3 regions of the Photorhabdus kleinii genome follow, and region 2 is predicted to be linked to each of the others. Evidence: riboswitches for the same ligand, from Rfam matches in the RefSeq annotation. Region 2 holds a riboswitch; each other region holds the start of a gene.
The links. A riboswitch is a leader RNA that binds a small molecule or an ion and turns the genes downstream of it on or off. The one in region 2 is predicted to bind thiamine pyrophosphate.
Positions count from the first base shown of each region.

Region 1: another riboswitch for thiamine pyrophosphate. It lies ahead of thiC (phosphomethylpyrimidine synthase ThiC); the one in region 2 lies ahead of thiB (thiamine ABC transporter substrate binding subunit).
Region 3: another riboswitch for thiamine pyrophosphate. It lies ahead of thiD (bifunctional hydroxymethylpyrimidine kinase/phosphomethylpyrimidine kinase); the one in region 2 lies ahead of thiB (thiamine ABC transporter substrate binding subunit).

Region 1 is NZ_JAJAFY010000053.1:6,556-17,484, reverse strand. It holds gene LG003_RS19220 (MFS transporter) at 1-637, shown strand, start outside; gene LG003_RS19215 (DUF1349 domain-containing protein) at 652-1,233, shown strand; gene LG003_RS19210 (hypothetical protein) at 1,316-1,801, opposite strand; gene LG003_RS19205 (carbohydrate binding domain-containing protein) at 2,109-2,585, opposite strand; gene thiH (2-iminoacetate synthase ThiH) at 3,224-4,348, opposite strand; gene LG003_RS19195 (thiazole synthase) at 4,363-5,130, opposite strand; gene thiS (sulfur carrier protein ThiS) at 5,132-5,332, opposite strand; gene LG003_RS19185 (HesA/MoeB/ThiF family protein) at 5,329-6,078, opposite strand; gene thiE (thiamine phosphate synthase) at 6,089-6,739, opposite strand; gene thiC (phosphomethylpyrimidine synthase ThiC) at 6,723-8,660, opposite strand; TPP riboswitch at 8,764-8,889, opposite strand; gene LG003_RS19170 (HAD family hydrolase) at 8,945-9,607, opposite strand; gene nudC (NAD(+) diphosphatase) at 9,757-10,524, shown strand; gene hemE (uroporphyrinogen decarboxylase) at 10,635-10,929, shown strand, end outside.
Region 2 is NZ_JAJAFY010000027.1:55,973-66,901, reverse strand. It holds gene ptsP (phosphoenolpyruvate--protein phosphotransferase) at 1-1,948, opposite strand, end outside; gene rppH (RNA pyrophosphohydrolase) at 1,958-2,488, opposite strand; TPP riboswitch at 2,602-2,706, shown strand; gene thiB (thiamine ABC transporter substrate binding subunit) at 2,779-3,792, shown strand; gene thiP (thiamine/thiamine pyrophosphate ABC transporter permease ThiP) at 3,768-5,378, shown strand; gene thiQ (thiamine ABC transporter ATP-binding protein ThiQ) at 5,365-6,072, shown strand; gene LG003_RS13825 (hypothetical protein) at 6,116-6,586, shown strand; gene LG003_RS13820 (DNA polymerase II) at 7,264-9,612, shown strand; gene rapA (RNA polymerase-associated protein RapA) at 9,808-10,929, shown strand, end outside.
Region 3 is NZ_JAJAFY010000001.1:27,176-38,104, forward strand. It holds gene LG003_RS00120 (alanine/glycine:cation symporter family protein) at 63-1,526, shown strand; gene LG003_RS00125 (N-acetylmuramoyl-L-alanine amidase) at 1,903-2,721, shown strand; gene LG003_RS00130 (DUF805 domain-containing protein) at 3,192-3,620, opposite strand; gene LG003_RS00135 (hypothetical protein) at 3,757-3,906, shown strand; gene LG003_RS00140 (DUF2165 family protein) at 3,978-4,472, shown strand; gene yddG (aromatic amino acid DMT transporter YddG) at 4,481-5,386, shown strand; gene LG003_RS00150 (helix-turn-helix domain-containing protein) at 5,502-5,885, opposite strand; gene LG003_RS23595 (PhoP/PhoQ regulator MgrB) at 6,202-6,345, shown strand; gene LG003_RS00160 (amino acid permease) at 6,515-7,894, shown strand; gene pagP (lipid IV(A) palmitoyltransferase PagP) at 8,042-8,665, opposite strand; gene cspE (transcription antiterminator/RNA stability regulator CspE) at 9,266-9,475, shown strand; TPP riboswitch at 9,590-9,682, shown strand; gene thiD (bifunctional hydroxymethylpyrimidine kinase/phosphomethylpyrimidine kinase) at 9,847-10,647, shown strand; gene fbaB (class I fructose-bisphosphate aldolase) at 10,906-10,929, opposite strand, start outside.

The DNA of each region.
Region 1 (10,929 bases), on a different contig from region 2:
GGTATTACTGATTATTTTACTGCTATTGCCGGTATGGAGTGGGTTATTGAACGAAGCTGAAGCTGGTAATACGCCATTCTTTGCTGTGCCTCATGGGATCGTGATTTTATTGGGCTTTCTCTGTTTTGTTGCCTATATCATGGAAGGCGCAATGCTGGACTGGAGCGGTATATTATTAACCAGCGTACATAATATCAGTAGTCATCAGGCTGGTATCGGTTATACCCTGTTTGCTATTGCTATGACATCGGGTCGTTTTATGGGTGATAAAATCATTGCCTTTTATGGACACCGACGGGTTTTTATCAGCAGTGCTTTATTGGCTACTTCTGGATTTATCCTTATTTACTCAGCATCAACTGCAATGATGTTAGGGTTCTCTTTCCTGATGATAGGCGCAGGATTATCCAATATAGCGCCAATGCTTTTTACTGCTTCTGGTCAACAGAAAATTATGCCTGATTCACTGGCTGTTGCTGCGGTTTCTACCATGGGATATTCAGGGATTTTGTTGGGACCTGCAATCATAGGTGGATTAGCGCATATTGTGACATTACACGGCGCTTTTGCTTGTATTGCTTTACTCTCTATTTCCTTATTTGCAGGATATAAATTGATTGATTCGAGCGGAAGATAATAGAGGGAGTTCCTATGGGTTTATCACAATATCATTGGCTTAATGAACCATCTGATTGGCAATGTGGAAGCGACTGGCTTAATGTCACTACAGATCATAAAACTGACTTTTGGCAACGAACATGGTATGGCTTTGAACGTCATAATGGTCATGTTTTTGGGCGTTATGTTGAGGATGATTTCACCTTTCAACTCTGTATTGAAGGCTGTTTTGAACATTTATACGATCAGGCAGGAGTCATGCTATTAGTCGATGAGAAACATTGGCTGAAAGGCGGAATTGAATATTCTGATGGTCATGCCTCGATTGGTAGTGTGCTAACACGTGATCATTCTGATTGGTCTATGGGCGTATTTCCTGGTGATTCTAGTAAATTCTGGTTACGTTTGACTCGTGAAGAGGGATATTTAAGACTGCAATATTCCACTGATGGTTTACGGTGGCCATTGTTGAGGTTGTCTCCTTTTTTTGAAGATAAACAACCTGTCTTTGTTGGTGCAATGTGCTGTTCTCCAGAACGGCATGGATTACAGGTGCGGTTTTCTGATTTCCAATTGACGCCGCCAATAAAAAAACCATTGCATGATTTAAGTTAGCCAGAATGGTTTTCGGAGAATTATCTCTATTTAAAACACCCGGAGCAATGTGCTTCGGGTGTTATGTATCAAGGCCCGATGTTTAAACTCTTTCTAGAATAAAACCCGTGAAGTCAGCAGTTGCCTCTTCTGGAAGTTCTATAAATTGGTCTTTCAGCATGTAAATACGTAAAAGCCCTTCTTCATCTGTGTTTAATTCAACTGAACCGGTCGTAAAGTTGAAGCTATTTACAGCAAAGGATTCAGGGCCAAATGTGCGATTTTGTAAACCAAAATAAGCGGGCAAGGCCCTTTGTGGTGTTAGTTGAGTCGATAAGCGTGCTGTACCTGTCAGTCTATATTTAACGTTAGGTTCCAACCCTGTTATAATTTGATCAATGACGCCAGAGCCGGAATAGGTTTGGATGCTAAGAAAATTAGTGCCATTCTCGGATAAGATTTCTATAGTTTCAGGGTGTGGGATTCTCCAGCCATGATATCCTTCATTAAATGAACTATTAACTAGTTCTTTATTAGCGTTTTTTGTATCAGAATAATCTGCGCTATTTAGCATTTTTTTCATATCCATATATGAGTCCTTTTAAATGAATGGCAATTAAATTTAATTTTGCTTAATGATTTTTCCCTGTAAACACTTTATCAATAATGAAAAAATATTCAATCATGTTTTTTGATTGAATATTAATTTTGTGATAATTAATGTAAAAATAAATGAGATGGCTAAATTATTTCGATGGGAATTTATTTTAAAATAATTGAACTATATTTCAATTAAAATATTAATTTATGATTTTATTTTCTCAACCAATATTAAAACACCCGGAGCTTCCTGTTCCGGGTGTGTTTTAATGTCAAACTACTTCGAAGTTAAATATTTAAGCTTTTTCTAAAACAAAACCGGTAAAGTCAGCGGTTTCTCCATCTGGGCGATGGCCAACTTGGTCTTTCAATAAATAAACGCGTAAAAGTCCCTCTTGATCTGTATTTAATTCTACCGAACCCGTTGTAAAATCGGTGCTGTTTACAGCAAAAGAGTTGGGGCCATCGGTGCGACTCTGTAAACCAAAATAAGCTGATGAGGCCCATTCTGCTGATACGCGCGCTGTAGCTGTTAATTTATATTTAGTGTTAGGTTCTAATCCTTCGATAATTTGATCAATGACGCCAGAACCAGTAACGCTTTGGACTCTGATAAAGTGAACGCCATTTTCAGATAAGATTTCTACTGATTCAGGGGCCGGGATTCTCCAGCCGTTATATCCTTCTTCGAATGAGCCGTTAATCAGTTCTTTATGAGAGTTTTTCTTGATATCAGAATAATCTTCGTTATTCAGGATCTCTTGTACGTTCATATATTAGTCCTTTTTAAATAGATAGAAATGAATTTAATTTATTTCAGCGCTTTTTTTTCGGGAGGGCACTTTATCAATAATAGGATAATACTCAATTGTATTTTTTGTTGGTGGTGAGTTGTAATTTGAGTAAATTGGTATAAAAATAAAACAAATGAGGGTAATTTTCAATATATTCAGTATACATGGATTATTATTCTCATTATTTATTGGTATAAATTGGAATTTTATTTTTAAAACAGGAAATCAAGTTATTTATGAAAAATAAACTGTTTAGTTAATGATTATTAGGATATGGGATTTTTTGTTTTATGTAGAGAATTTGTATGTCGATAAGTGATATATTTGTATATTAAAAGTTAAATTTTAACTATGAATAAAATGATTATGCGGAAATAAAATATTTGTGATGAAAATAGATTTTATAATGTTGGTTATATCTATATAGATGAATTTTTATTTTAAATTCAAAATAGATATTTAAAATGACAATTGTTTTCTTATTAATCGTATTTGTCTTTATTACTGTCTGGTATTGGAACCAGACAGTTTGTTATATTAAATCCTATTTTTTGTCGTTATTGTCTGTTAAAAGCTTTTACTTAAAATCAAATTATTTAACAAGAAAGAAAATTAAATTATCGACCTAAATAGCTATCCCAATCTTTCCAGACAGGTTGTAACCCGGCTTTAATTAATACGTCTGCGACCTGATAAACAGAACGGTTATCATGTGGCATAAATTGTTCCAATTCTTCGTGGCTACTATCTGCGTAACCACCGGGTTGGGTTTTCGAACCGGCACTGACATTGTTGATTGCCAATGGTATGACGTGATCGCGGAAGAATGGAGATTCACGAGTAGAAATAGAAAGCTCAACATCTGGCGCAAATAGACGAAAAGCACAAATCAGTTGTACCAGTTCTGCTTCACTCATCAGCGATGCGGGCTCAATGCCTCCAGCACAAGGTCGCAAACGTGGGAATGAAATAGAGTAACGGCTTTGCCAATATGTACGTTGCAGAAAGAATAAATGCTCCGCCACCATATAGCAGTCTGTTCGCCAATGACTAGAAAGGCCAATTAGCGCTCCTAAACCGATTTTATCGATTTTAGCATGACCAAGGCGATCGGGTGTTTCTAATCGCCAGTGAAAATCCCGTTTCTTACCCCGTAGATGATGTAGCAGGTAAGTTGGTTCATGGTAGGTCTCCTGATAAACCATCACACCATCTAACCCCAGGGTTTTCAGTTCAGAATACTCTTCCTGTGTCATAGGCTGAACTTCCATCATTATTGAGCTGAAATATTCGCGGATAAGTGGCAGATAGCGGCGGAAATAATCCATACCGACCTTGCCCTGATGTTCTCCGGTGACTAATAACAGATTGTCGAAGCCCAGCGCTTTAATCGCCTGACATTCGGCAATAATTTCATCTTTATTGAGTGTTTTGCGTTTGATGCGGTTACTCATTGAGAACCCGCAATAGGTGCAATCATTGGCACACAAATTGGAGAGATAAAGCGGTACATAAAAACCAACGGTGTTACCGAAGCGTTGACGAGTCAGTTTTTGTGCCCGTTGTGCCAGTGGTTCGATATAGGATTTCGCTGCCGGAGAGAGCAAGGCCATGAAATCGTCCAGATTTAATTTGTTACTGCTTAATGCCCGTTCAACATCCTGCGCGGTTTTGCTATTAATGCGAAGGGTAATGTCATCCCAGTCCAACTGCTGCCAGCGGTAACTAAAACTACCGCTCATAAGATGATGAATCATCAAAATGCCCCTAGAAAATCGGTCAGTGGACTGGATGCGACAGCATGTTGTTTCGGACTTGCCAGGCCAGCTTGATAGGATAATTCACCCGCTTCAATCGCTATTTTGAAGGCTTGAGCCATTTTTACTGGATTACGTGCAACGGCAATGGCAGTGTTGACTAATACCGCATCCGCACCCAGTTCAATTGCTTCCAATGCATGGCTTGGCGCACCGATGCCGGCATCAATGACCACCGGCACTTGTGCTTGCTCGATAATAATTTGCAGGAAATCTCGGGTGAGCAGCCCTTGATTAGAGCCGATCGGTGCGCCTAAAGGCATGACTGCCGCGCAACCCACTTCTTCCAGACGCTTACACAAAACGGGATCAGCACTGCAATATGGCAGAACGACAAACCCATCTTTGACCAACATTTCAGCGCCTTTGAGTGTTTCAATCGGGTCAGGTAACAAGTATTTCACATCAGGATGAATCTCTAGTTTGATCCAGTTGGTCGCCAGTGCTTCACGGGCCAAACGGGCGGCAAACAGGGCCTCTTCTGCGGTTTTAGCTCCAGAAGTATTTGGCAGCAATTTGACGCCAAGTTTTTGCAATGGTGCCAAAATAGCGTCATTACCGCTTTGCAAATCAATGCGTTTCATTGCCATCGTGACAAGCTGGCTGCCGGAAGCCGCTATAGCCTGAGTCATTAAATTGGCATTGGCGAATTTGCCTGTACCGGTAAATAGGCGGGAATTAAAAGTCGTATCAGCAATTTTTAGCATATCAACCTCCAGCAATAGCCTGAAACAGAAGGATATTGTCTCCATCATTAATTTGATGCGTATTCCACTCTGAACGCGGAATAATGATTTGATTAATAGCCAGTGCCATTCCCGGTTGTGTTCGTTCAAGTTGTTCTAGCAATTGTTGTATAGCCAGAGGAGCCATAAGCTCCATCGGCTGGTCGTTTACCGTAATTTTCATGCCATATCTCCGCAAATCGGGCATTGCTGCGACTGGCTAAGTTGTAGAGTGCTCCAGCTTTGTTGTTTACCATCAAACAGTCGGAGTTTGCCGCTTAACGGAGAGGGAAGCCCGGTTAACATTTTGATGGCTTCCAATGCCTGTAATGTGCCGATGATACCGACTACCGGACCTAAGACACCCGCAGTCCGGCAATTTCGTAGTGGTTCTTCCTGTTCAGGGTAGAGACAGCTATAACAGCCATGAAGATAAGGGGGTTCAAATACCATAAGTTGACCGCTAAAACCGACAGCACTGCCGCTAATTAATGGTTTTCGCATTGCCACACAAGCGGCATTGATCGCGTGGCGGGTTGTTATGTTGTCGCTGCAATCGAGAACCAGATCGACCTGCTTCACGATTGTTGCCAGAGATTCCCGGTTTTGACGTTGATTAAGGACCATTGTTTTTATCAGCGGATTCAATGCATTGAGTTGATTGGCTGCAAGTTCAGCTTTTGCGGCAGGGATCTCTTCGGTGCGGTAAAGTATTTGCCGTTGTAAATTGGAGATGTGCAATTGGTCATCATCAGCGAGATAAATTGTTCCCACACCTGCCCCGGCTAAATAGAGAGATGCAGGAGCGCCTAGTCCTCCCAGTCCGACAATCAATACTCGGCTGGATTTCAGTTTTTCCTGCCCTTCCGGGCCAATATCTTCGAGTAACAGTTGTCGGCTGTAACGCATAAATTCTTGATCATTCAGCATAAGAACCTCTCTATCCCTTTAACGCAACGCCTTCAATCAGATGAAGCAGTTGTGCGGTGGCCTGTCGCCAATCCTTTGCTTTGGTAATTGCACTAACCAGCGCCACACTGCCGACTTCCGTTGCAATGACATCCGGTACGCGTTCAAGAGAAATTCCGCCGATGGCGACAGTGGGATAGTCTGGTGTGTTTTCTACTTGCCGTTTTAGTGCTGCCAGTCCTTGTGGGGAAGATGGCATCGTTTTGGTCGTGGTTGGGAAAATATGGCCGAGAGCGATATAAGACGGACGAAGAGATTTAGCTCGTGCCAGCTCTTGTTCATCGTGGGTAGAGATTCCTAACCGTAATCCCGCTTTTTGGATGGCGTTCAGATCAGCGATAACTAAATCTTCCTGCCCCAGATGAACACCATAAGCGCCATGCTTTATTGCCAGTCGCCAGTAGTCGTTGATAAACAGACGAGCGTTATATTGGCGGCTGAGCATAATGGCTTGTTGAATGTCTTCCTCCACTTGATCTTCTGGTCGATCTTTAATTCTCAACTGAATTGTGGTGACGCCTGCTTTTAACAAGCGGGAAATCCACTCTAGCGAATCCACGACGGGATACAGGCCCAATTTATATTCCGTTGGGGCAAATGGCGCGTTAGGCAGATTGTTCATGAGAGACATCCTCTACGCTGTGATACAACTCGCCACCGTGGGCGCGGAATGTTTCAGACATTTGTTCCATACCGGCGGCGTAATCGCGTACTTCCTGAGAAATCTTCATAGAACAGAATTTAGGCCCGCACATAGAACAGAAATGCGCAATTTTGCCGGAGGCTTGTGGCAGAGTTTCATCGTGATAGGCGCGAGCAGTATCGGGATCGAGCGCGAGATTAAATTGATCTTCCCAACGAAATTCAAAACGTGCTTTGGACATGGCGTTATCGCGGATTTGTGCGCCCGGATGACCTTTGGCGAGATCGGCGGCATGAGCAGCAATTTTGTAGGTAATTAGCCCTTGCTTAACATCATCTTTGTTTGGCAAGCCGAGATGCTCCTTCGGCGTCACATAACAGAGCATGGCGCAGCCAAACCAGCCAATCATGGCAGCGCCGATACCGGAAGTGAAATGGTCATAACCGGGTGCAATATCTGTTGTTAGTGGGCCAAGGGTATAGAAAGGGGCTTCGTGACAATGTTCCAATTCTTCCGTCATATTGCGGTGGATCATCTGCATAGGAATATGTCCGGGACCTTCTATCATCATCTGAACATCATATTCCCAGGCAATTTTGGTCAGTTTGCCTAATGTGTGTAGTTCTGCAAACTGCGCTTCATCGTTAGCATCTTGAATAGAACCGGGGCGTAAACCGTCTCCCAGTGATAGGGAAACATCATAAGCGGCGCAGATTTCACAAATTTCACGGAAATGTTGGTAAAGGAAGTTTTCTTGATGATGAGACAGACACCATTTCGCCATAATTGAACCACCGCGGGACACAATTCCGGTGAGGCGTTTGGCTGTCATCGGTACATAGCGCAGTAATACACCGGCATGAATGGTGAAGTAATCTACCCCTTGTTCCGCTTGTTCCAGCAAGGTATCACGGAATATTTCCCAAGTGAGATTTTCCGCTACGCCATTGACTTTCTCCAGCGCCTGATAAATAGGGACTGTACCGATAGGAACCGGGCTGTTACGTAAGATCCATTCGCGGGTTTCGTGGATATAACGGCCAGTGGAGAGATCCATTACCGTATCTGCACCCCAACGAGTGGACCAGATTAACTTTTCTACTTCTTCCTCAATAGAAGAGGTGACTGAAGAGTTACCGATATTAGCGTTAACCTTCACCAGAAAATTACGACCAATAATCATCGGTTCTGATTCAGGGTGATTAATATTGGCAGGAATAATTGCCCGACCAGCCGCGACTTCCTGGCGGACAAATTCTGGTGTGATATTTTCCGGCAACTGAGCGCCAAAACTTTGTCCAGTATGTTGTTGGCGTAATACATCACCGCGGATACGTTCACGTCCCATATTTTCCCGTAGTGCGATAAATTCCATTTCTGGTGTGATGATGCCTTTACGGGCGTAATGCAGTTGAGTAACGCATTTGCCTTTACGGGCTTTTAATGGATGGGGGCGATGGTTGAAGCGTAAATGATCGAGACCGGCATCCGTTAGGCGCTGCTGCGTAAAATCAGAGCTGAGGGTAGTAACAGGTTCAGTATCTTGGCGTTCGGCGATCCACGGTTGACGTAGTTTGGTTAACCCAACATGTACATCCAGTTTGGAATCAGGATCGCCATAAGCGCCGGAAGTATCATAAACCTGGATAGCTTCGTTTTCCTCATACTGAGGTTCTTCTTTGGTGCCGCCAATTAAAGTTGATGATAACTGGATTTCACGCATTGGGACTTGGATATCATCACGGGAACCTTGAAGATAAATTCGTCGTGAATTTGGGAATGTCACCCCTTGAATAGAATTAATAAATTCTTGAGCAGCATCGCGTTGTGCTTTACGTGGGCGCGCAGGCGGGAGTTTGGGTGAAATATCAGTTGCAGGGATAATAGTGTTGTGAGACATAGCAAATTCCTAACTGTGTTATTGGGAAAGTTGCTTGTCTGGAGCTCGCAGGAGTAATAGTTGATGGCTGGACAGACCCGTGAAAAATTGGGTGGGCTGACAGCGGTTGATTACTCTTGTTCCCTTCGCAGGTATTAACCCGATCAGGTTCCGCGGATCCCGAATTAACGGTCTCAGCCTGTGTATGCTGCGATAAAACAGCTTACGCTAGGCACTCCGACAAGAAAGTAAGCAGTAGTATAGAAGGGATTGTGAAAACTACAACCCTTACTGATTGAAAGTATTTACAGTGACCAGGTTAATTGTTGCCAGCCATGTTGTTGTGCTTCGGCTTTTAAATGGGCATCGGCATTGACCGTAATGACTTCGTCGGCAAATTGACACATTGGCAGATCATTAATTGAATCACTGTAAAAACGAATAATCTCAGGATAACTATTTTGCTGTTCCAGCCACTGTTTTATCCGTTTTACTTTACCTTCACGAAAAGTCGCAATACCGTCTATTTGGCCGGTATAACAGCCATTTTCCACCACCATATCAATGCCCAGCGCAGTGTGAATACCTAATTCGATAGCAATCTTTTTTACAATAAAAGAGACAGTAGCTGAGATAATAATGATTGGAATTTGTTGTTGTTGATACTCTGTAATTAAGGTTTTGGCTTGTGGATAAAATCGGGGTCTGATTTTTTCTTTAACGAACTCAGCTAACCAAATATCAACCTGTTCTTGCGGAATTTGGTGCAATGTTTGCAGGCTGAATGCCAGGTAATCATTCATATCCAGTGAACCCGCGCTGTAATCAGCCATCATTTTTTTATCTGCCTCGATAAAACTTGGATCAGTAATGATGCCTTTTTCCCATAAAAATTCTGTCCATATAGCGCTGGAATCACCGGAAATTAAGGTGTCATCCAGATCAAACACTACAAGCAGTTGTGGCATGATGTTGTGTTCCTCAAGTCAAAGCACATTGATAACTGAGAATAATGCTTGTAATGCTGTGTAGTGACCAATAGCAATAAAAGCATGTTTTTCTGACTAGAAAGCGTATGATTTATACAGATATTAATCGTAATTATGATGTCATGATGATGCAACAACAAATTACAGGAACAGAACGTGGCTGGTGGATTATCAGCTATGAAAATCGTATTTGGCTCCCGGAAGGGGAATTACCTTTTGGAATTGCTGTCCAATGGTCATTGCAAGGAAAAATAGCCTTGCCTATTGGTGAGTGGCAGGGCGAAAAAGTTTGGCTTATCCGTCAGAAAATGGCTTCAAATATGGTTTCTTTACGGCAAATTGTTGCAAGTGATCGTGGCTTGTTTCAATTAGCTGGCCGGGGAGTGCAATTGGCAGAGTTTTATCGCTCTCATCAATATTGTGGTTATTGCGGTAGTGAAATGCACCATAGTGTCAGTGAATGGGCTTGCTTGTGTCATCACTGCCATGAACGTTATTATCCGCAGATTGCACCTTGTATTATCGTCGGTATTCGTCGGGATGATTATATTTTGCTGGCTCAACATCAGCGTCATCGTAGAGGCATATATACAGTCCTTGCGGGATTTGTTGAAGTCGGTGAAACACTTGAAGAAGCGGTAGCCCGCGAAGTGATGGAAGAGAGTAATATTAAAATTCGCAACTTACGTTATGTGGCTTCTCAACCGTGGCCTTTCCCTCATTCATTGATGATGGCATTTCTGGCTGATTATGACAGTGGTGAGATCCGCCATGATCCGCAAGAACTGATTAGTGCAGATTGGTATCATTATGATCAACTGCCATTGATTCCACCACATAATACTATTGCCCGCCGGTTGATTGAAGATACGGTTGTTCTATGCCGAAATACGTGATGTACAGTTTGGCGCAATTCAACGGGAGAGATTTACCTATCATGTTACAATGACGTTCAATCATTGTAGTCAGATTATGTTGCGGCCAATAAATATAGATGGAGCCTGTCATGAATGCGCTGAAAAACGATCGTTATTTGCGAGCTTTATTACGCCAATCCGTTGATGTTACCCCTGTTTGGATGATGCGCCAGGCTGGCCGCTATTTACCTGAGTATCAGGCTACTCGTGCTAAAGCCGGTGATTTTATTGCTTTGTGTAAAAACACTGAGCTCGCTTGTGAAGTCACTTTACAACCTTTGCAGCGTTATCCACTGGATGCGGCAATTCTCTTCTCTGATATTCTCACTATTCCTGATGCTATGGGACTGAGGCTCTATTTTGAAGCAGGTGAAGGCCCGCGTT
Region 2 (10,929 bases):
CCCGAATCACCGCCGGATGTAAGCAATCATAAAGAGAAGCGACGTGAGTGTTATTCCGATCCACTGCCAATAGATATTGTGTTAGGTCATTGGTGCCAATAGACACAAAATCGACTCTGTTTTTGAGTTGTGGCAACAGAAAAATCATCGAAGGAACCTCAATCATGACACCGAGCTGAGGCATAGATATTTGGCGCGCCAGCATTTGCTCGACTTCCTCTTTCGCTCTGTCTACCAATCGCTTAGCTTCATCAATTTCTTCTACACTCGTCACCATTGGCAGCAGGATTTTCAGGTTACCCATATCAGCGTTAGCTCTGAGCATTGCCCGCAGTTGGATAAGAAAAATCTCCGGTTGATCCAGCGTCACTCGTATACCACGCCATCCCAAACAAGGGTTCTCTTCGCTGATCGGCATATAGGGCAGTTGTTTATCCGCACCAATATCAAGTGTACGCAATACCACTGGCTTATCGGGAAATAATTGTAACATCTCCTGATAACGCGCTTTTTGTTCATCTTCTGATGGGAAACCACAGTGCAGCATAAAGGGTATTTCGGTGCGATAGAGTCCAACACCATCAATACTATTACTGATCTGCAACTCATATTTCAGGCTCAAACCCGCATTAAGCTGAACCAAAATGCGCTCGCCACTTTTTAACCGTGCTTCCTGCTCAACATCTCCCTCAGCCAATCTGCTAAGTGCTTTTTCTTCTTCGATAATCTGTTTATATTCCTGCGAAATCAGTGGCTCAGGTTCAATGAAAACTTCCCCACGGAAACCATCAAGAATTAGCATACGATTGTTCAGGAGTTCCGGCTGGACATCCGCCCCCATAATGGCCGGAATACCCATTGCTCGAACCAATATGGCAGAGTGTGAATGAGTAGCGCCATCACGAACAATAACCCCTGCTAACCTTTCCTGCGGCATTTCTGCCAATAGGTTAGCACTCAGTTCATCTGCAACCAGAATGAACCATTCAGGCCATTGATGGCTGGCAGTAAGTGAATCATCCAGATGAAATAATAATCGCTGTCCAAGTGCCCGTAAATCTGATGCTCTTTCCCGCATATAAGCATCCTGCAAGCAGGAAAATTGTTCTGCGTATTTCTCAATAACTTGTTTAACAGCCCATTGCGCAACAGAGCCCTGTTCAACACAGGAGAACAGATCTTGTTTCAACTGGGGATCATTCAAAAGGTAGGAATAAAGATCAAAAATCGCGGCGCTCTCTTTTTGAGAACCCGCGGTAAAACGTTTACTGAGCCGACGACATTCTGCTGTTGCATCTTCCAGTGCCTGAATTAAACGAGAACGTTCTGCTGCATGATCAAGGGTTGAGGCTTCAAAAATTTGGTCAAGTGAGGGTTGGGAGCAATCTTGCCATCCCTGAGCCATCACGATGCCATTGGAAATTGCCAATGCTTTAATTCTGGTCTGCCGATATCGACCAAACAAGCCTTTAGTCTGAGCTTGAGCAAGGATCACCGCGAGTTGTGTCGCAAGCGTCACCATAAAGGACTCTTCGGTTTCATTAAACAAGCGTTGTTCCTGCTGCTGAACGACCAAAACACCTTGCAACTGACGGTGGTAAACCACGGGAACGCCCAAAAAGGCGCGAAAGCTATCCTCTTTAACTTGAGGCAAATATTTGAAACTTGGATGGCTGCGGACATCCGCCAGATTAATCAGTTCAGACAATTGACCAACTTGCCCGACAACTCCTTCACCAAAAGCCAAACTGATAGTCCTTCCTCGGGGTTTCCTCAACCCTCGGGTTGCCATCAGGTAATAACACCGCCGTTGATGATCAGCAAGATAGATAGAACAGACATCCGTGCTCATTGCCAGACAGGTCTCGTTCACCAATAGCTCAAGCGCTTCGGCCAGATTGGTTGCCATAGCAACTTTTTCAACAATTTCCCGTAAACGCATGAGCATGGAACTCACCTAACTTCTTTTGCGGCGGTAAAAATACGAAGAACGTGGCAGAGATACGCTTTCCTGCATTGGCATTACAACCGAAGCAAACTCTTTCATCACGCGCCGATAAACATCACGCTTAAAAGAGACTACCTGCCGAACAGGATACCAATAGCTGACCCAACGCCAACCATCGAACTCCGGGGTATTACTGTGTTGCACATTAATATCTTCTTCATTACAGAGCAGTTGTAATAAAAACCATCGCTGCTTTTGACCAATACAGACAGGTCGTGTATCCCAACGCACCAAACGCTTGGGTAATTTGTAACGTAACCAATTACGAGTAGAGGCCAGAATGCGTACATCTTTCCGACCTAGCCCCACTTCTTCATACAGTTCCCGGTACATAGCCTGTTCTGGTGATTCCCCCGGATTAATTCCCCCTTGAGGAAATTGCCAGGAATGCTGCCCATAACGCCGGGCCCACAAAACCTGGCCTTGCCGATTACAAATTACAATTCCTACATTCGGGCGGTAGCCATCATCATCGATCACCAGACTACCTCGATAAACTAAATTTGAAAGATGACTAATTGTTTCACACTACCCTCAAGTGGTAAACCTCTATCATTGGACTTTGCAGTCGCTAGCTAAATCTCTACAATAGCGCCATCTCAACGGGGTGCTGGCTGTTTAAAACAGCCTTGCTGAGAGTAAACCCGCCGAACCTGATCCGGCTAATACCGGCGTAGGGATTTGAGCTGCTAACTATTTCACAGACGTTATCTTGCCGTTTAGCGCTTCCTCAAATCCTTTGCCAATCCTCTTAATTTAAGGAGAGCAAAGTGTTTAAGACGTTATTTTCCAAATTAATCGTACTGACAGCCCTATCAGCTCCTGCGTTGCTATTAAGTCAAGTTGTACAGGCCAAGCCAGTATTAACGGTCTATACCTATGATTCTTTTGCCACTGAATGGGGACCCGGGCCCGCAATTAAAAAAGCGTTTGAAGCTGAATGTCACTGTGAGCTGAAACTGGTTGCTCTGGAAGACGGTGTTTCCTTGCTCAATCGCCTAAGAATGGAGGGCAAGCGTACTGCTGCCGATATTATTCTTGGGTTGGATAACAACTTGATTCAAGCAGCCCAACAAACGGGGCTGTTTACTGAAAGTCAAGTAGATACCAGCAAACTGACACTGCCGGTGTCATGGAATAACAAGGTATTCATTCCTTATGACTATGGCTATTTTGCCTTCATTTACAACAAAAAGACTTTACCAAACCCGCCAAAAAGCATGGATGAGCTAATTAACAGCCACAATAACTGGAAAGTGATTTATCAAGATCCTCGCACCAGCACACCGGGGCAAGGTTTGCTGTTATGGATGCAGAAAATTTACGGTGATGATGCCCCACAAGCCTGGCAAAAACTGGCAAAGAAAACGCTGACCGTTACCAAGGGCTGGAGCGAAGCTTATGGTCTGTTCCTCAAAGGAGAAGGCGATCTGGTGCTGAGTTACACCACTTCACCGGGTTACCACCTGTTATCTGAGAAGAATGACAATTACGCTGCGGCTACATTCAGTGAAGGTCATTACCTTCAAATCGAAGTGGCCGCACAACTGGCCTCCAGCAAGCAACCGGAACTTGCTCAGAAATTTATGCAGTTTATGCTGACTCCAACTTTCCAACAGGAAATTCCAACCACTAACTGGATGTATCCGGTCATTGATATCCCACTCCCGGAAGTATATTTGCAGCTTTCCATACCCGCAAAATCTCTACAATATCGCGCGGAAGAAGTCGCAAAATACCGTAACCAATGGATTCGTACATGGCAAAGCGCTGTCAGCCGCTGATAGCCGGATGGCTGTTACCGGGGGCGATTGCCGCCGGTTTTTTACTGTTGGTCGCCTTACTGGCATTCGGAACGCTCTGGTTTAATTCACCTGCAAGTGACTGGTATTTATTGATAGAAGATCGCTATTTGTGGCACGTGGTACGCTTCACATTCTGGCAAGCCTTTTTATCAGCGCTATTTTCTGTTATTCCGGCTATTTTTCTTTCCAGAGCACTCTATCGCCGTCATTTTCCAGGCCGAACCCTCTTTCTGCGCCTGTGCGCTATGACGCTGGTTTTGCCCGTGCTAGTCGCTCTATTCGGCATTCTGACGGTTTATGGCAGAGCCGGCTGGCTGGCTCAGTTCTGCAAATGGATCGGCATCGATTACCACTTCACCCCTTACGGTTTACCAGGCATTTTGCTGGCACATATTTTCTTTAATATGCCACTGGCAATACGGCTTTTACTGCAATCGCTGGAAAACATTGCGGTGGAACAACGGCAATTAGCGGCGCAGCTAGGTATGAATGAATGGCAACATTTCCGTTTTGTTGAATGGCCTTATCTACGCCGCCAGATCCTGCCCACTGGCGCACTGATTTTTATGCTCTGTTTCGCCAGTTTTGCTACTGTGCTGGCGTTAGGTGGCGGACCTGCTGCAACAACTGTCGAACTGGCAATCTATCAAGCGTTAAGCTATGACTACGATCTTAACCGTGCCGCGTTACTGGCGTTAATTCAGATTACCTGCTGCCTTGGCCTTGTGCTCCTCAGTCAGAAACTTAACAGTGCTCTATCTGTCGGCTACAGCAACCAACAGCAATGGCGTAATCCACAGGATACTTTGTTGAGAAAAATCTGCGACAGTCTGTTAATTATCGCAGCATTATTACTACTCGTGCCACCATTACTGGCGGTTGTCGTGGATGGCCTTAACAGCGGGTTGCTTAACGTATTACGCCAGCCTGCATTGTGGCAAGCATTTATCACCTCAGCGGTGATTGCTTTAGGCGCGGGGTTATTATGTGTTTTATTCACTATGATGCTGCTGTGGAGCAGCCGTGAGCTGTACCTGCGTTATTCTCCTCACTGGGGACAAGCAATGGAGATGAGTGGTTTGTTGATCCTCTCTACGCCAGGCATTGTATTGGCAACAGGATTCTTTCTGTTGCTCAACGATACCGTCGGCCTGCCCCGTTCACCCTACGGTCTGGTGATTTTAACCAACGCACTGATGGCAATTCCCTATGCACTGAAAGTTCTGGATAATCCAATGAAAGATCTGGCGGCTCGCTATAATCCACTGTGTCGCTCCCTGAATATTCAAGGTATTAACCGACTACGCTGGATTGAACTAAAAGCACTAAAAGTTCCGCTGGTACAAGCGCTGGCCTTTGCTTGTGTCCTTTCCGTTGGAGATTTTGGCATTGTCGCGCTGTTTGGTAATGAAGATTTCCGTACCCTGCCCTTCTACCTCTATCAGCAAATTGGGGCTTATCGTAGTCAGGATGGCGCGATCACTGCCTTATTGCTGTTATTGTTATGCTTTATGCTGTTTAGTTTACTTGAACGCTTACCGAGACCACGTAATGCTCAAACTTGAAAATCTGACTTACCGCAATGAACATCTGGCGATGCGCTTTGACTTGCAAATTCAGGCCGGAGAACGTATCGCAATCCTAGGCCCTAGTGGGGCGGGTAAAAGTACACTCCTGAACTTAATCGCCGGCTTCCAAACAGCAGAAAAAGGCTCCCTATGGCTGAACGGGGAAAATCATACCAGTACGTCACCTGCTCAACGCCCGGTTTCTATGTTGTTTCAAGAAAATAATCTCTTCTCTCATTTGACAATTGAGCAGAATATCGGACTAGGTTTACATCCCGGATTACGCCTTAATAGCATGCAGAAACAGACATTACAGCAAATAGTCTCTCAAGTTTCGTTGGAAAATTGTCTAACCCGTCTGCCAGCTCAACTTTCTGGTGGACAACGACAGCGAGCAGCATTAGCTCGTTGCCTAGTACGCCAGCAACCAATTTTATTACTTGACGAGCCTTTTTCAGCCCTAGATCCGGCACTGCGTAATGAAATGCTGGTATTACTGGAACAAGTTTGCCATGAACGCCAGCTTACATTATTGATGGTTTCCCATAATCTGGATGATGCCGCTCGTATAGCTGATCGCGCTCTATTAATTGTTGATGGCAATATTCATTATGACGGTTCAACAAATGCACTGGTTGCCGGTACTGTTTCTGAAGCTGCTATTTTGGGGAGGAAGGTCGCTTCTATTTAGGCGTTATTAATGTCATCGCTATCAAAATAAACGGGAACAGGATATGTGGAAATTAAATACTATTGCAATGAGGCAATGGAACGAGCAGGCTTTTAATATTAATAAAACTCGCCATAAAGGTTCAAATGAAACCTCTACTGGTATAGTTGCAATGCAGATAAGACATGTAGCCGATATGATGGGGTTTGATTCAAACACATTAACCACTAGGGATCAGTTAGAAATTGCAACTTGCCTACAACTTGATGAATTTAATATTAAAATGGTCGCTCGACATTTAAAGGATTTAATTCTCTATGATTATCCTAATGCAGATACTAGCAACTTAACAAAAGAACAGTATATTATGGTGGGTTCTAGATATAATCGAGGAATAACAAGAAAAAAAGACGATTTTATTAAAGCAATTTACAAATCAAAAGGGCAAAGGACATTAGCTGAAGATGAATGGGTCTCATACGGAGAAGCTGTATATAATCGACTAGATCATATAGATAATTTATTGAATAGATAAAAATGAAAATAAAATTTACAGATATTATAACATTCGTAGTATTGTCATTCTTATCTTTCCTTATTATTAACGGATTTGCCTTTAATATTAAGGAACCTTATTTCGATTTTGGTTATGTTGATTGTGAACTTTGGCAATATAAAGAAGGCGGCATTGATATAATAACTCCTTTATTTATTTTAACTCCGCTTATCCCTTTTTATATTGCATGTTTCTACAAATCATTCGTTTTATTTAAAAAAAACAAAGTCAGATCTGTGATTTACTTCGTTTTTTCCGCTGTCTTTGTTCTTTATTGGTTCTATACTTACTACGCTAGATTTATGCTTTATTGCTAGACGGGATAAGCGTAATGATGTCTAACCTAGCGGTTTTATAAGTTTAACCCGCCTTTTAACTTTATTATAACCCCCATAAATAACTTAAACTTACAAGAACAAAAATAATATCTATACCCAATGGATTTCAAGATGCAGCGCGACGGCAAGGGAGCGAATCCCGGGAGCATAGATAACGATGTGACCGGGGTGAGTGAGTGCAGCCAACAAAGAGGCAACTTGAAAGATAACGGGTATACATCACATCACGATATAGCGAGTTCAAACAACTGTACAAATAACCATTATCTAATGCTATATTTGTGGTCATTTTCAACAAATATAAGCGCCTGCCTCTATATGCAACAGAATCATGCTGAACAAGGTTTTATACTGACACGCCATTGGCGGGATACTCCCTCGGGTATTGAGGTGGAATACTGGCTGGTGACAGATCAGGGGCCACGTCATATAAAAATTCTTCACCAACAAGCTGTTGCTTTTATCTTGCAAGTTAATATGCCGCAGGTGGAAAAAGTTCTGGCGCAAGAGCGCAACTACCATCTCCGCCCACTTTCATTGAAGGATTTCAATCGCCAGCCTGTTGCCGCACTTTATTGCCAGCAATATCGCCAATTACAACGAATTGAGAAAGTGCTACAGCAACAGGAAATTCAGGTTTATGAAGCAGATATCCGTCCACCAGACAGGTTTATGATGGAACGTTTTATCACTGCTCCCATCTGGTTCAGTCAGGCGCCTAATGGTAGCTATCAGATGAAACCTAACCCGGCTTATCGCCCAACATTGAAATGGGTATCCTTGGATATTGAAACCAGCCAACATGGAGAACTTTATTCCATTGGATTAGCAGGATGTGATCAGCAAAAAGTATTTATGCTTGGCCCTGCTAACGGTAATGAGCACCCGGTAAATTTTGATTTGGAATATGTAGCAAGTCGTCCGCAAATGCTGGAAAGACTCAACGAGTGGCTGGAAAAATATGACCCTGACGCCATTATTGGCTGGAACCTGATTCAGTTCGATCTGCGGATTTTACAAAAACATGCTGAACGTTACAGTGTTCCACTGAAATTTGGACGGGCCGGAGGGTTACTGGAGTGGCGGGAGCACGGCTTTAAACCGGGGCACTTTTTCGTTTCCACGGCCGGTCGGTTGATTATTGATGGTATTGAAGCACTGAAAACCGCTACCTGGAATTTTCCTTCTTTCAGTCTGGAATATGTCTCGCAAGAACTATTGGGCGAAGGCAAAGCCATTGATACACCCTATCAGCGTATGGATGAGATTGACCGCCGTTTCCAGCAAGATAAGCCCGCACTGGCACAATATAATCTGCAAGACTGTATTCTGGTAAACCAGATTTTCGATAAAACCCACTTAATGAAGTTCCTGTTGGAAAGGGCAACAGTTACCGGTCTCGCCGTAGATCGCAGTGGCGGTTCAGTCACCGCTTTCACCCATCTTTACATGCCAAAAATGCACCGCATCGGTTATGTTGCCCCAAATCCAGGCGGGAAGCCTGAAGATAACAGCCCCGGTGGTTTCGTGATGGATTCTCGCCCCGGCTTGTATGATTCAGTGCTAGTGCTGGATTATAAAAGTCTATATCCCTCGATTATCCGCACTTTTCTTATCGATCCTGTCGGTATGGTGGAAGGTCTGGCACAGCCGGACAGCGAGCATGCGGTTCCCGGTTTTCGCAATGCCTTCTTTTCCCGTATTCAGCACTGTCTGCCTGATATCGTGACGCAAATCTGGCATGAACGTGACGCAGCAAAAAAACAGCATAACGCCCCATTGTCACAAGCATTGAAGATCATCATGAACGCTTTCTACGGCGTTCTTGGGGCGGAGGGCTGTCGTTTCTTCGACCCACGCCTGACGTCTTCCATTACTATGCGCGGCCACGAAATTATGCTCCAGACCAGAAAGCTGATTGAATCTCAAAACTATCAAGTTATCTACGGTGATACAGATTCTATCTTTATATGGCTGAAACAGGCGCATGAAGAAGAACTGGCTCTCAGTATCGGCAAAGAACTTGCGCGATTCGTTAACCAATGGTGGCAAAAACACCTGCAAGAACATTTTGGGCTTAAAAGCACCCTTGAGTTGGAATTTGAAACTCACTATCGCCGTTTTCTGATGCCAACCATCCGTGGAGCTGAACAAGGCAGTAAAAAGCGTTATGCCGGTCTCAGTGATGACCGCATGGTCTATAAAGGTCTGGAAACAGTACGCACTGACTGGACACCTCTGGCGCAAAATTTCCAGAAGCAACTGTATTCACTGATTTTTCATGAACAACCTTATCAAGAGTTTATCCGTGGTTATGTTACCAGTACCCTAAAAGGAAAATTTGATGATAAACTAATCTACCGTAAAAGGTTGGGCCGTAAGTTGTCTGACTATCAGCGCAATGTACCACCCCATGTGAGGGCAGCAAGGCTGGCAGATGAATACAATCTGCAACATAACCGGCCCTTGCAGTACCAAAATGGGGGGTGGATAAGCTATGTCATGACACAATCCGGGCCGGAACCACTGGAAAATCTGCATTCATCACCAGACTATGATCACTATATCAATAAGCAACTTCAGCCTATCGCTGATGCTATCCTGCCGTTTTTACAGGATGATTTTATAACTTTACTCACCGGACAGATGGTAATGCCTTTTGGCTAATTACTATTTGGCTGATTACTATTTTTTGCAGGTGACGACCGGCTTTGCTTCCATTAACATATCGCCCCTTTGACGAGTGATAAGGGGATTGACGGGGTGTCTTGCTGTCTACCCATTATCTCCGTTAGATCAAATAAAAAGCTGTCGTCCTCCACCTATGAATAACATTATCTAACAGAAACTGAGTTAAAATTTATGCCATTTACCCTCGGTCAACGCTGGATCAGCGATACAGAAAGCGAACTTGGATTAGGAACCGTTGTTGCACTGGACGCACGAATGGTCACTTTGCTCTTTCCTGCCAGCGGTGAAAACCGCCTCTATGCACGCAATGATTCTCCTATTACCCGTGTTATGTTTAACTCGGGGGATGTTGTCACCAGCCATGAAGGCTGGCAACTCAAAGTAGATGAAATCCAACAAGAAAATGGCCTGCTGATTTATACAGGCACACGACTTGATACTCTGGAAGAAAATATCAGTCTGCGCGAAGTGTTACTTGACAGTAAACTTACCTTCAACAAACCACAGGATCGCCTGTTTGCTGGTCAAATTGACCGTATGGACCGCTTTGCCTTACGTTTTCGCGCCCGTAAATACCAAAGCGAACAATTTAAACTGGCTGAAAGTGGTTTGCGGGGTATCCGCGCAAGCTTGATCCCTCATCAACTTCACATCGCAAATGAAGTCGGCAAGCGCTACGCACCAAGAGTTCTATTGGCCGATGAAGTCGGTTTGGGTAAAACCATCGAAGCCGGGATGATCATCCACCAGCAATTGCTGGCCGGTCGTGCTGAACGTGTTCTGGTGATTGTGCCGGATAGCCTTCAACATCAATGGCTGGTAGAAATGCTGCGCCGTTTCAATCTGCGCTTTGCCCTGTTTGACGATAGCCGCTATATCGAAGCACGGCACGACAGTGACAATCCATTTGAAACAGAACAATTGGTACTCTGTTCACTGGATTTTGCCCGCCGTAATAAACAGCGTTTTGAGCATATGCTTGAAGCCAGCTGGGATTTGATGGTGGTGGACGAAGCTCACCATCTGGCCTGGAGCGAGGATACACCTAGCCGTGAATATCAGGTTGTCGAACAATTAGCTGAACAGATCCCAAGTGTACTGCTATTGACTGCAACACCAGAGCAGCTAGGACAGGAAAGTCATTTTGCCCGTCTACGCCTACTTGATCCAAACCGTTTCCACGATTATCAGACTTTTATCGACGAACAACAAAAATATCGTCCAGTTGCCGATGCTGTCACACTGCTGTTATCAGGTGAACAACTTAATAATAATCAATTAAACCTAATGGGT
Region 3 (10,929 bases), on a different contig from region 2:
GAATTCTGCCGGATACGATTTTATGGTCAGACTGGGTTTACTAATTTAAGGGGAAAAATATCTTGACGGAACTAATTAGCTTTTTTAACAGTATCCTTTGGGGCTCCGTATTGATTTATCTTCTTCTTGGGGCTGGTATTTACTTCACTATACGCACAGGTTTTATACAGATTCGTCATTTTGGGCACATGTTTTCAGTATTGAAAAACAGTAAAAAATCTGACAGTGCGGGTATTTCATCATTCCAGGCTCTGTGTACCAGCTTAGCTGCACGGGTTGGTACCGGTAACCTTACTGGTGTGGCAATCGCCTTAACGGCTGGTGGGCCTGGTGCCATTTTTTGGATGTGGATGGTTGCTCTGATTGGAATGGCAACCTCTTTTATTGAGAGTACACTTGCCCAGCTGTACAAGACAAAAGACGATAAGGGGAATTACCGCGGTGGTCCGGCCTACTATATGGAAAAGGGGCTTGGAGTACGCTGGATGGGCGTTATGTTCTCCATATTTCTTATTATTGCTTTTGGTCTGGTATTTAATGCTGTTCAGGCAAATTCCATTGTTCAGGCTGCTGCTTTTGCATTTAATTTTGATCCTTTGTATGTCGGCATCGGTTTGGTGATTCTTAGCGGGGCCATTATTTTTGGTGGCTTGCGCTCTATTGCTCGGGTTGCAGAATTAGTTGTCCCTTTTATGGCGATAGCTTATCTGATTTTGGCGTTCTGGGTCGTCGGGCATAACTTTGAACGAATGCCGGAAGTGTTTGCATTGATTTTCAAAAGCGCATTCGGTTTGCAGGAAGCAGTTGCAGGAACCGTTGGTTATGGTGTTGCTCAGGCGATGACACAAGGTGTTCAACGCGGGTTGTTTTCAAATGAAGCCGGGATGGGGTCAGCACCCAATGCTGCTGCTTCTGCTTCTCCATATCCTCCTCATCCAGCATCTCAGGGTTATGTGCAAATGCTGGGTGTTTTTATGGATACTCTGGTTATCTGTAGCGCTACTGCTGTTATCATCCTGTCATCGGGTGTGCTTGATGGCAATATTTCAGGAATAAGTGGAATAGAATTGACTCAGCGGGCATTGTCTTCCGCTGTCGGTGATTGGGGATCTGAATTTATTGCACTGGCTATCTTCTTTTTCGCATTCACATCAATCATTGCGAATTATGCTTATGCTGAAAGCAATATCGTATTCCTTGAACGTAATCATACTGCGGGCTTGATGATCTTACGTCTGGCGGCGTTGGGTATGGTAATGTTTGGTGCGTTGGCTGAATTGCCTTTAGTTTGGAAAATGGCTGATTTGTCTATGGCATTGATGGCAATTACCAATCTGACCGCTATCTTGTTGCTTTCTGGCGTCGCATTTAAACTCGCAAAAGATTACAACCAACAGAGACGTGTCGGTAAGTTACCGACATTTGATATTAATCAGTATCCTGAAATTCAGAAAAAGGTCGAAGTCGGTATTTGGGAAGAAACGGCAAATCTTGCTAAATCGAACCAAGCGGCTGGTCACAAGTGAAATGCTAGAACAAAGTATATACCCTATGGATTTCAAGATGGATCGCGACGGCAAGGGAGAGAATCCCCGGGAGCATAGGTAACTATGTGACCGGGGTGAGCGAGTGCAGCCAACAAAGAGGCAACTTGAAAGATGACGGGTATAGTTAGTACTATTTAACAACATAGCGGCTAATAGCCTTTCACGTTTCATTTGTTATTTTTGCCTTATTTCCATCTAAGTTATGGGAATAAGGCATCTTCATTTGTGCTTTATGTCAAGAACAAAACCGATAGTTTTATGAAAAAATCATGTAAAATATAAATTTTATTTTGTATTCATTTGATTTCTTTGTGTTATTATATTGCTTTCAATTAATAGGTGGGACAGGGAAATGATGAAGAAGATCATATTGGTTGGCTTATTTATGCTATTGGCGGGGTGTTCCAACCTGGAAGATCGGGGCGCTTATAAAGTTGATAGCTCTTTTCCTTCGCAAGGTCAAAATGACAGAGTAAGGTTTTTGGTGTTCCACTATACCGCTGTTGATGATAAAGATTCTTTACGTATACTCACTCAGGGTGGTGTTAGTGCTCATTATTTGATCCCATCGTTACCGAATTATGTGAGAGGAAAGCCTGTTATTCTACAACTGGTTCCTGAAGATAAGAGGGCATGGCATGCTGGTGTTAGTGGATGGAATGGTCGGAAAGACTTGAATGACACTTCGATTGGCATTGAAATTGTTAATAAAGGATTTACGGAAATGCTACTTGAGAAAGAGTGGTATCCGTTTAATGAGCAACAGATCGATCTATTAACGCGTTTGGCGAAAGATATTATTCAACGCTATGGCATTGAACCTATTAATGTCGTTGGTCACAGTGATATTGCACCTTTGAGAAAATATGATCCAGGCAAACTTTTCCCTTGGAAGAATTTGGCAGAGCAAGGTATTGGTGCATGGCCTGAAGATGCAACCGTTGAAAAATATATGGCTGGCAGAAAATGGCATGATGGTGCTTCTGTTGAGTTAATCCAGAAGACATTGGCTAAATATGGCTACACCATTCCACAAACGGGTGTGCTTGATGAAGATACCCGTAAGACCATCAGTGCATTCCAGATGCATTTCAGGCCAGATGACATCAGTGGTAATCCTGATGCACAAACTGAATCAATAGCTCTGGCTCTGGTTGAGAAATATAAAAAATAGTTTTCACTATCTTGTGAGATCGTGCCATAGAAAGAACTTTATTGGAGTGACTTTTATGGCATGGTTTTTCTCATAAACTCTATAAATTTTCATGATCTATTCTTCGAACTTTTCTTCACTTTGTTTTAACTGTAGTAACAGCCTTACCTCGGCAGTTGTTGATCATATCTTTCCAACTGTTGCTATTTTAACGCACGATTGCTTTCGATATATACCCAATGGATTTCAAGATGCATCGCGACGGCAAAGGAGTGAATCCCCGGGAGATGTTACCGGGATGAGCGAGTGCAGCCAACATGAAAGATAACGGGTATAGTAGATTGTGGTGAGAAATAGCAATAGAAGTAAGGTGATGGCTAAGTAATAAAATATCCAATGTATATAAATAATCGTCGCTTTATTTTATAATGACTATTACTATTTTAAGTAATAGTCAGATTAAATGAAATTTTTGCGATATGGAGAAAATATTACTCTTTATTATGATTTTTTCCTCCTGGCAGAATAAATGCAAGAATAATCCCAATTAGGCTGATAAAGGGTGAATACATTATTATTTTGTCGGGAAAATAGTTTGGTAACACACTGCACAGGTAAATAAAAATAGAGATTAGCCAGCCATATAACCCCACGTCATTGAATCTGTAAGCTGTTTTTATGATTAAATAGTAAACCGTAGCGAAGGAGCACATTGCCCATAGGCCAATAGAGATCATATACAACCACACTGATAACTCATATTTCATGTGGGTGGCATAATTGTTTTCTGCTAGGTAACCAGAGAGAAAGATTAATATTCCGAAAATAATCGCTATTTTAATAAAACTAATAATATAATCTTTTCTACTCAATTTTTGGCTGAAATAGCTTTTTATTGAACCAGCTAGAGAATCGTTCATAAATAATAGTCAGGTAAATAATAATGGATCAGATAATAACTGATCTAATGATAGTATGAACAGAAAAATATCAGTCAGATTTTAGATGAAAATATTTTAAACGTAATTCTATGATTAAATATGTGGAAATAGGGTGATGATTGTTAGATTATATGATATAGCCGTTATCTTTCAAGTTGCCTCTTTGTTGGCTGCACTCACTTATCCCGGTCACTCCGGTCACTCCGGTCACATAGTTATCTATGCTCCCGGGGATTCGCTCCCTTGCCGTCGCGATGCACCTTGAAATCCATAGGGTATAGTTTGTGTTCTTTATGATCTTTTCGGCGCTAAAACCATTCTTTGAGGACTTGACAAATGATTATTCGCTTATCTAAGACTTTGATGATTTTTGCAATAGCTTTGTTTGCGACATTAGCGGCTTTTGGCAATATCACAGACTATGCGACTAATTTCGCATTTGTACAGCACGTATTTATGATGGATACCATTTTCCCAGATACGACTATTACCTATCGTGCAATTCATTCACCAGTGCTACATCACATTGGCTATATTATGATTATTTCTTTAGAAAGTTTAATGGCAGTGTTATGTTGGATTGGCGGTATCTATTTACTGGCGAATTTAAAATCTAATGCTGCCATTTTTAATAAAAAGAAAGCTGTTGCAATAGCGGGTCTGACCTTGGGATTCTTGACTTGGCAGGTGGCATTTATGTCAATTGGTGGTGAATGGTTTGGGATGTGGATGTCTAAACAGTGGAATGGTGTATCTAGTGCTTTCCATTTTTTTATCACTATCATTCTGGTACTGATTTATTTGATTCAGTATGACAGAGAACTAGAATAAGAATAAATATGGGGATAGATGTGAAAGCAAGGATAGAACAACACAAAGCGACCCTGTACGGAATATTGGCGATTGTATTGTGGAGTACAATCGTTGGGTTGATAAGAAGTGTGAGTGAAGATTTTGGGCCTGTAGGTGGCGCAGCGCTGATTTATACAGTTGGATCGATTTTTCTGATTCTGCTAATCGGCTTCCCAAAAATTAGCGCCTTTCCCAGAATCTATTTGTGGCTTGGGAGTCTATTGTTTGTCAGTTATGAAATCTGTTTATCGCTTGCATTAGGTTTTGCCAATAATCGTGCTCAAGCAATTGAATTGGGTATGGTTAACTACCTGTGGCCAGGTTTTACTGTTTTACTTGCCGTGATTATTAATAAGCAGAATGTGAACTGGTGGTTATATCCTAGTTTATTATTGTCTATTCTGGGGATCGGTTGGGTGATGAGTGGTAATAATGGCTGGTCACTCAGACAGATGGTAGGAAATATCCAGAGCAATCCATTAAGTTATGGTTTGGCTTTTGCGGGGGCAATTATTTGGGCGGTGTATTGTAACATTACAAAAATAATGGCGGCAGGTAAGAATGGCATGTCGTTGTTTTTTATCCTGACGGCTTTCGCATTATGGGTGCAATATTTCTTCACATCACCTCCTGAAATGGCGATAAGTCTGCGTAGTGTCAGCATATTATTGTTTGCTGGCGCGGTTATGGGGGTGGCGAATGCCGCCTGGACCTTTGCGATCATCAGAGGACATGTTGCATTATTGGCTACACTATCTTATTTCACGCCGATTATATCGACGGCTTTTTCATCATTGCTTCTTAGCACCGCACTCTCTTTTTCATTCTGGCAAGGGGTGCTAATGGTTACCATAGGATCAATTATCTGTTGGTTAGCGACTAAAGCCAGATGATACCTGTTAAGTGAAGGTATCAAGGATGAGTGTGAGATGGCGTCCTTTGTGGCAACGCCATCGTTGTTTATTCCTAAATATTTGAGGGGGCATTTAAGGTTCTCTGGTTACCGTGTCACGAACAGTTAGTCGTGAAATGAAGAGGTAATTTAATTTCGAGCTCAATCTCTGGATTCTGCCGGAAATCATAGGGAGTTATGCCATACTCTTTGCGGAACATATAAGTGAAATGAGACTGAGAGCCAAAGCCGAAATCTAAGGCGATATCAAAAATAGGCAAAGCGCTGTTTCTTAAAAGATGAACAGCGCCGGCCAGGCGTCGCTGGCGGATATATTTACCAAGAGAAATTCCGGTGACTTCCTTGAATATTTTCTGCATGTGCCAAAGCGAGTAACCGGAGTAAGTTGCCAGTTCTTCCAGATGGATTACCCGGCCAAGGTGATTCTCAATCCATTTGCTGAGAGCACATACAAGTGCTAAGTGATTATCCTGTGGCATTAACAATTTTGTTCTGGTTGAAAGTGAAAGGAAGTATACACAACTTTTTCTAAAGATGACAAAGCCTTGACATAACGATTTAAATTGTAACTGAATGTGACAATTGATTTTTTTGTTATAATGAATAGAATCCACATGGTTAGTATTTGTTTAAATGCGTTCTGATTACATTGTTAGCATGCATACTGTTGCCGGTTCGATTTTTTCACAATGAAAGCACAGGATGAATATTTTTCTTGTTTCATTGTTGTAAAATATCATTTTTCAACTTTATTCTTAACGTATTGCGTTCTGACCGAACTTGAAGGAAATAGAATTGGACATAAAAAAAACCATTGCAATCTTAGTATTACTTGGAATATGTCTGTTCTTGTACCTGTTAGCTTTGGATAGCTATTGTGATCAGGGGGAACAGTTTGATTCAGGTATTTGTTCTGTGACTCGATATCTGCCTTTCTGATTAGTTGTTGATACTCATCAGCCATTTTCCCATCATATATCTGTGCTAACATATGTCTTCGATATCCACCCTTTAAAGCTAGTGTTTTGTTTGCTTTGAATAAAGCAGATAAGGGGAAGCGGTTGTTTTCCCACTAATAACAAGATAGAAGTTGTATCAAGAGGACAAGATGGCAGGACAATCGCAGCGGTCAACACTTAAACGCGGTTTAAAAAACCGGCATATTCAACTTATTGCTTTGGGGGGGTCTGTCGGGACTGGGTTGTTTCTCGGTATTGCACAAACTATAAAAATGGCAGGTCCCTCCGTAATTTTAGGATACGCTATCGCAGGCTTTATTGCATTTCTGATTATGCGTCAGCTAGGAGAGATGGTAGTCGAGGAGCCAGTAGCGGGGTCGTTTAGTCATTTTGCGTATAAATATTGGGGCGATTTTCCCGGGTTTTTATCAGGCTGGAATTATTGGGCGATGTTTACTCTGGTCGGAATGGCTGAATTAACGGCTGTGGGAATGTACATCCACTATTGGTGGCCTGATATTCCAACCTGGGTTTCTGCAACCGTCTTCTTTGTTTTAATCAATACGGTAAATTTAATTAATGTCCGGTTATATGGTGAAACAGAATTTTGGTTTTCCATCATTAAAGTGACCGCAATTATCTGTATGATTGTTTTTGGTTCTTACCTGTTAGTCAGCGGAAATGGCGGGCCTCAGGCCAGCATTACTAACCTTTGGCAGCATGGTGGCTTTATGCCTAATGGGATCTTCAGCCTTATTATGGCAATGGCTGTAATCATGTTCTCTTTTGGTGGATTGGAACTGGTGGGTATTACCGCAGCAGAAGCGGAAAATCCACGTATCAGCATTCCTAAGGCCACCAATCAGGTGGTATACAGAATATTGATTTTCTATATTGGTTCTCTGACTGTGTTATTGTCGCTTTATCCGTGGGGCAATGTCGTTGAAGGTGAAAGCCCATTTGTTATGATTTTTCATAACCTGGATAGTTTCTGGGTGGCTAACATTCTGAATATTGTTGTCCTAACAGCCGCATTGTCCGTTTATAACAGCGGTGTGTATTGCAACAGTCGGATGCTGTATGGTTTAGCAAAACAAGGCAATGCTCCTGGAATGTTGACAAAAGTTAATGAAAGTGGTGTTCCTATCAGAGCCATTGTCATGTCTGCTTTGGCAACATCCATTGGCGTATTGATTAATTATGTGATGCCGGGCAAAGCATTTGAGTTATTAATGGCGTTAGTGGTAACAACGTTGGTGATTAATTGGGTCATGATCTGTATGGCGCATTTAAAATTCCGGGCAGAAAAAGTTAAACAGGGGATAGAGCCGTCATTTAAGGCGTTTTGGTATCCATTTGGTAATTATCTGTGTCTGGTTTTCCTTGCTTTTATACTTGTCATTATTTTGATGATGGATAGCATCCGTATTTCAGTTATCTTGATGCCATTCTGGGTGGGGGTGTTATGGATCGGGTTTTTAATGTCCCATTCTCGCCGTAATAAAATGAAAACAGAGGATCAGGGATAATATCTATACCCTATGGATTTCAAGATGCATCGCGACGGCAAGGGAGTGCAGCCAACAAAGAGGCAACTTGAAAGATAACGGGTATACTTGGATTATCACTATAAAAATACCAGGCTGATGTCACGCAGCCTGGTATTTTTTATCCGGTTACCACTGCCAACGTAACCAGGCGAAGAGTACATTACCGTTGTTATATGTGCCGGGAATATACGTTCCTTGAAACGATAACCGATCATATTCTATGGAGAATAACGGTAATGGGAGTGGAATAGGGACATAATAATAATCATGACGAGCTGTAACGCTCAGAGTGAAACCAATTCCCATTCGGAAACCATCTAAATCACCGGGTATCCACATCTTCTGAAATCCATAGCCAACGATGGGTTCCAAACGGTTATGAGAATCCATAAAAGCCATTGCATAAAGGGAATGCCAATCGTTGTCTTCGTCGTAACGATATTTACCATAGCCGAAACCCCAGGGCCGCTCATTATATTTATCGGTTTTCTCTTTATCGTAGGTATGTCTGTTATGCCAAGTAATTACCGGCAGATAAAGTTCATTGTTGGGTGCATCCCAGGTGAGAGCGACATTATTGTTGAATTTTTCCCATAAACTGCTCGAATTGTTGCCATAACTGATCGGAGTGTGAGATTCAGTGGTTGCTAATGATTTGTTAGCAGTATCTGCCGTTGTTGCAAACACTGTCCCTGATGAGACTAAAAGAGTGGCTGATAGGGTACAGGCTGCGGTTAAATCAAATTTCATTATTTATTGCTCCAATTTCCCGACAACATAAATTGGGAAGATCCTTTGTATCACGTAAAATATGACAAACGTCTAAATTCAGGAATTCTACTCTTGCTATTTTCAATAAAAGTTAAACAAAAAATTAATATTAAGATGTAATAGGTATTAACTGGGTATATTTAATACTAATATTTTAGTTAACTAATATTGGGAATGTGTTGATTTTTTCTTTCACTCAAACAGTAGAGATTGGTCTCTATGACCGTACTATAGATATAAAAAATCTAATAATAAGACAGGCAAAATAAATTAGGATTATTTATGTTATCTGGGGTTTTGTTGAGTGGATAAACTGTAAGCTAATTAGGATAACCTTGGTTTTTCAAATTTTTGCAGCTATGTTAAACAATAATTGTTGTTAAGAATTTTAAATATGTGCGTTAGCTCCATAGCTGATAAAAAATGGCTTGCCATCATATTAAGAATATGTGATAAATCGTTCGGGTAAACGAGGTATGGTTCTGTTATACAGCTCTGTTAATAGCAGCAACTTGCTCTAGTTTTTATGTTGCGCCGAACGGCGAATTAGAATTAAGTGATCCGAAGGAAATTCTTAAAATGGCAAAAATCACTGGTACTGTAAAGTGGTTCAACGAATCTAAAGGTTTTGGTTTTATTACTCCGGCTGATGGTAGCAAAGATGTGTTTGTACATTTTAGCGCTATTCAGAGCGAGGGTTTCAAGACTCTGGCCGAAGGTCAAAAAGTTGAGTTTGAAATTCAGGACGGTCAGAAAGGTCCTTCTGCGGCAAACGTTACTACAGCATAACTTCTTTTTGTCAATCATTTTGGATTGACGAAGTAAATTTGTTGTCTGTTTGATTTTTTATTGGCAACAATGATATACCGATATCACCCTGTTAGTTATCTGATAGGGTGTTTTTGTTTTGACTCGGGGTGCTCTTCACAGAGCTGAGATGAACCCGTAATACCTGATCTGGATAATGCCAGCGTAGGGAAGTCGAGGTGTCTTTTCCTGATATACCCTATGGATTTCAAGATGCATCGCGCGGCAAGGGAGTGAATCCCCGGGAGCATAGGTAACTATGTGACCGGGGTGAGCGAGTGCCGCCAACAAAGAGGCAACTTGAAAGATAACGGATATACTTGCTTTCCTTTTGCTGGTTGGAAGGGGTACCTATGATGAGAATCAATTCACTGACAATTGCCGGTACTGATCCTAGTGGCGGTGCTGGCATTCAAGCCGACTTAAAAACTTTCTCCGCACTTGGTGCTTATGGCACAACAGTAATGACCGCGCTTGTTGCGCAAAACACCTGTGGTGTGCAATCTGTTTATGATATCGATCCTACTTTTGTTGCGGCACAGCTTGAATCTGTGTTGTCAGATATCAGAATTGATAGCGCTAAGATAGGCATGTTATCCAATGCGGCCAATGTTGCCGTCGTTGCCGACACAATAAGCCGTTATGCCGTTCCTTATGTTGTATTGGATACGGTAATGATTGCGAAAAGTGGCGATCCGTTGTTGGCGCCGGAAGCGGTTTCCGAGGTTGTTGAACGATTGTTACCGAAGGTTTCGTTGATTACCCCAAATTTGCCGGAAGCCGCAGCGATATTGAAATGCTCTGTAGCAAAAACCGAAATGGACATGCAAAAACAAGGGCGTGAACTATTATCGCTAGGATGCGAAGCCGTTTTACTGAAAGGCGGGCACCTTACAGAACATGAAAGCCCTGATTGGCTATTTACTGTTGAGGGAGAATGGCGTTTTACTGCACCCAGAATCAATACTCGTCATACTCATGGAACAGGATGTACGCTCTCCGCTGCACTGGCTGCTTTGCGTCCGCGTTATTCGAATTGGCAGACAACACTGCCTGTTGCCAAAGCATACCTCCAGGCGGCGTTAGAACAGGCGGACTCGTTAGATGTAGGAAAAGGAATCGGGCCTGTGCACCATTTTCATCAGTGGTGGTGAGAGTAGCTGATTGGTGTTTTCAGGATTTGGTGAGAAAGTGATAATGAATTAGGTGATTATGCTGTGAGAACAGGATAACTCAACGTTGGTAGCGACTTACTATCTATACCCTATGGATTTCAAGATGCATCGCGACGGCAAGGGAGCGAATTCCCGGGAGCATAGATAACTATGTGACCGGGGTGAGCGAGTGCAGCCAACAAAGAGGCAACTTGAAAGATAACGGGTATATTCATTATCACCGGCGACAAGCTTTATTTACGCGATAGTCACTTGCTTATC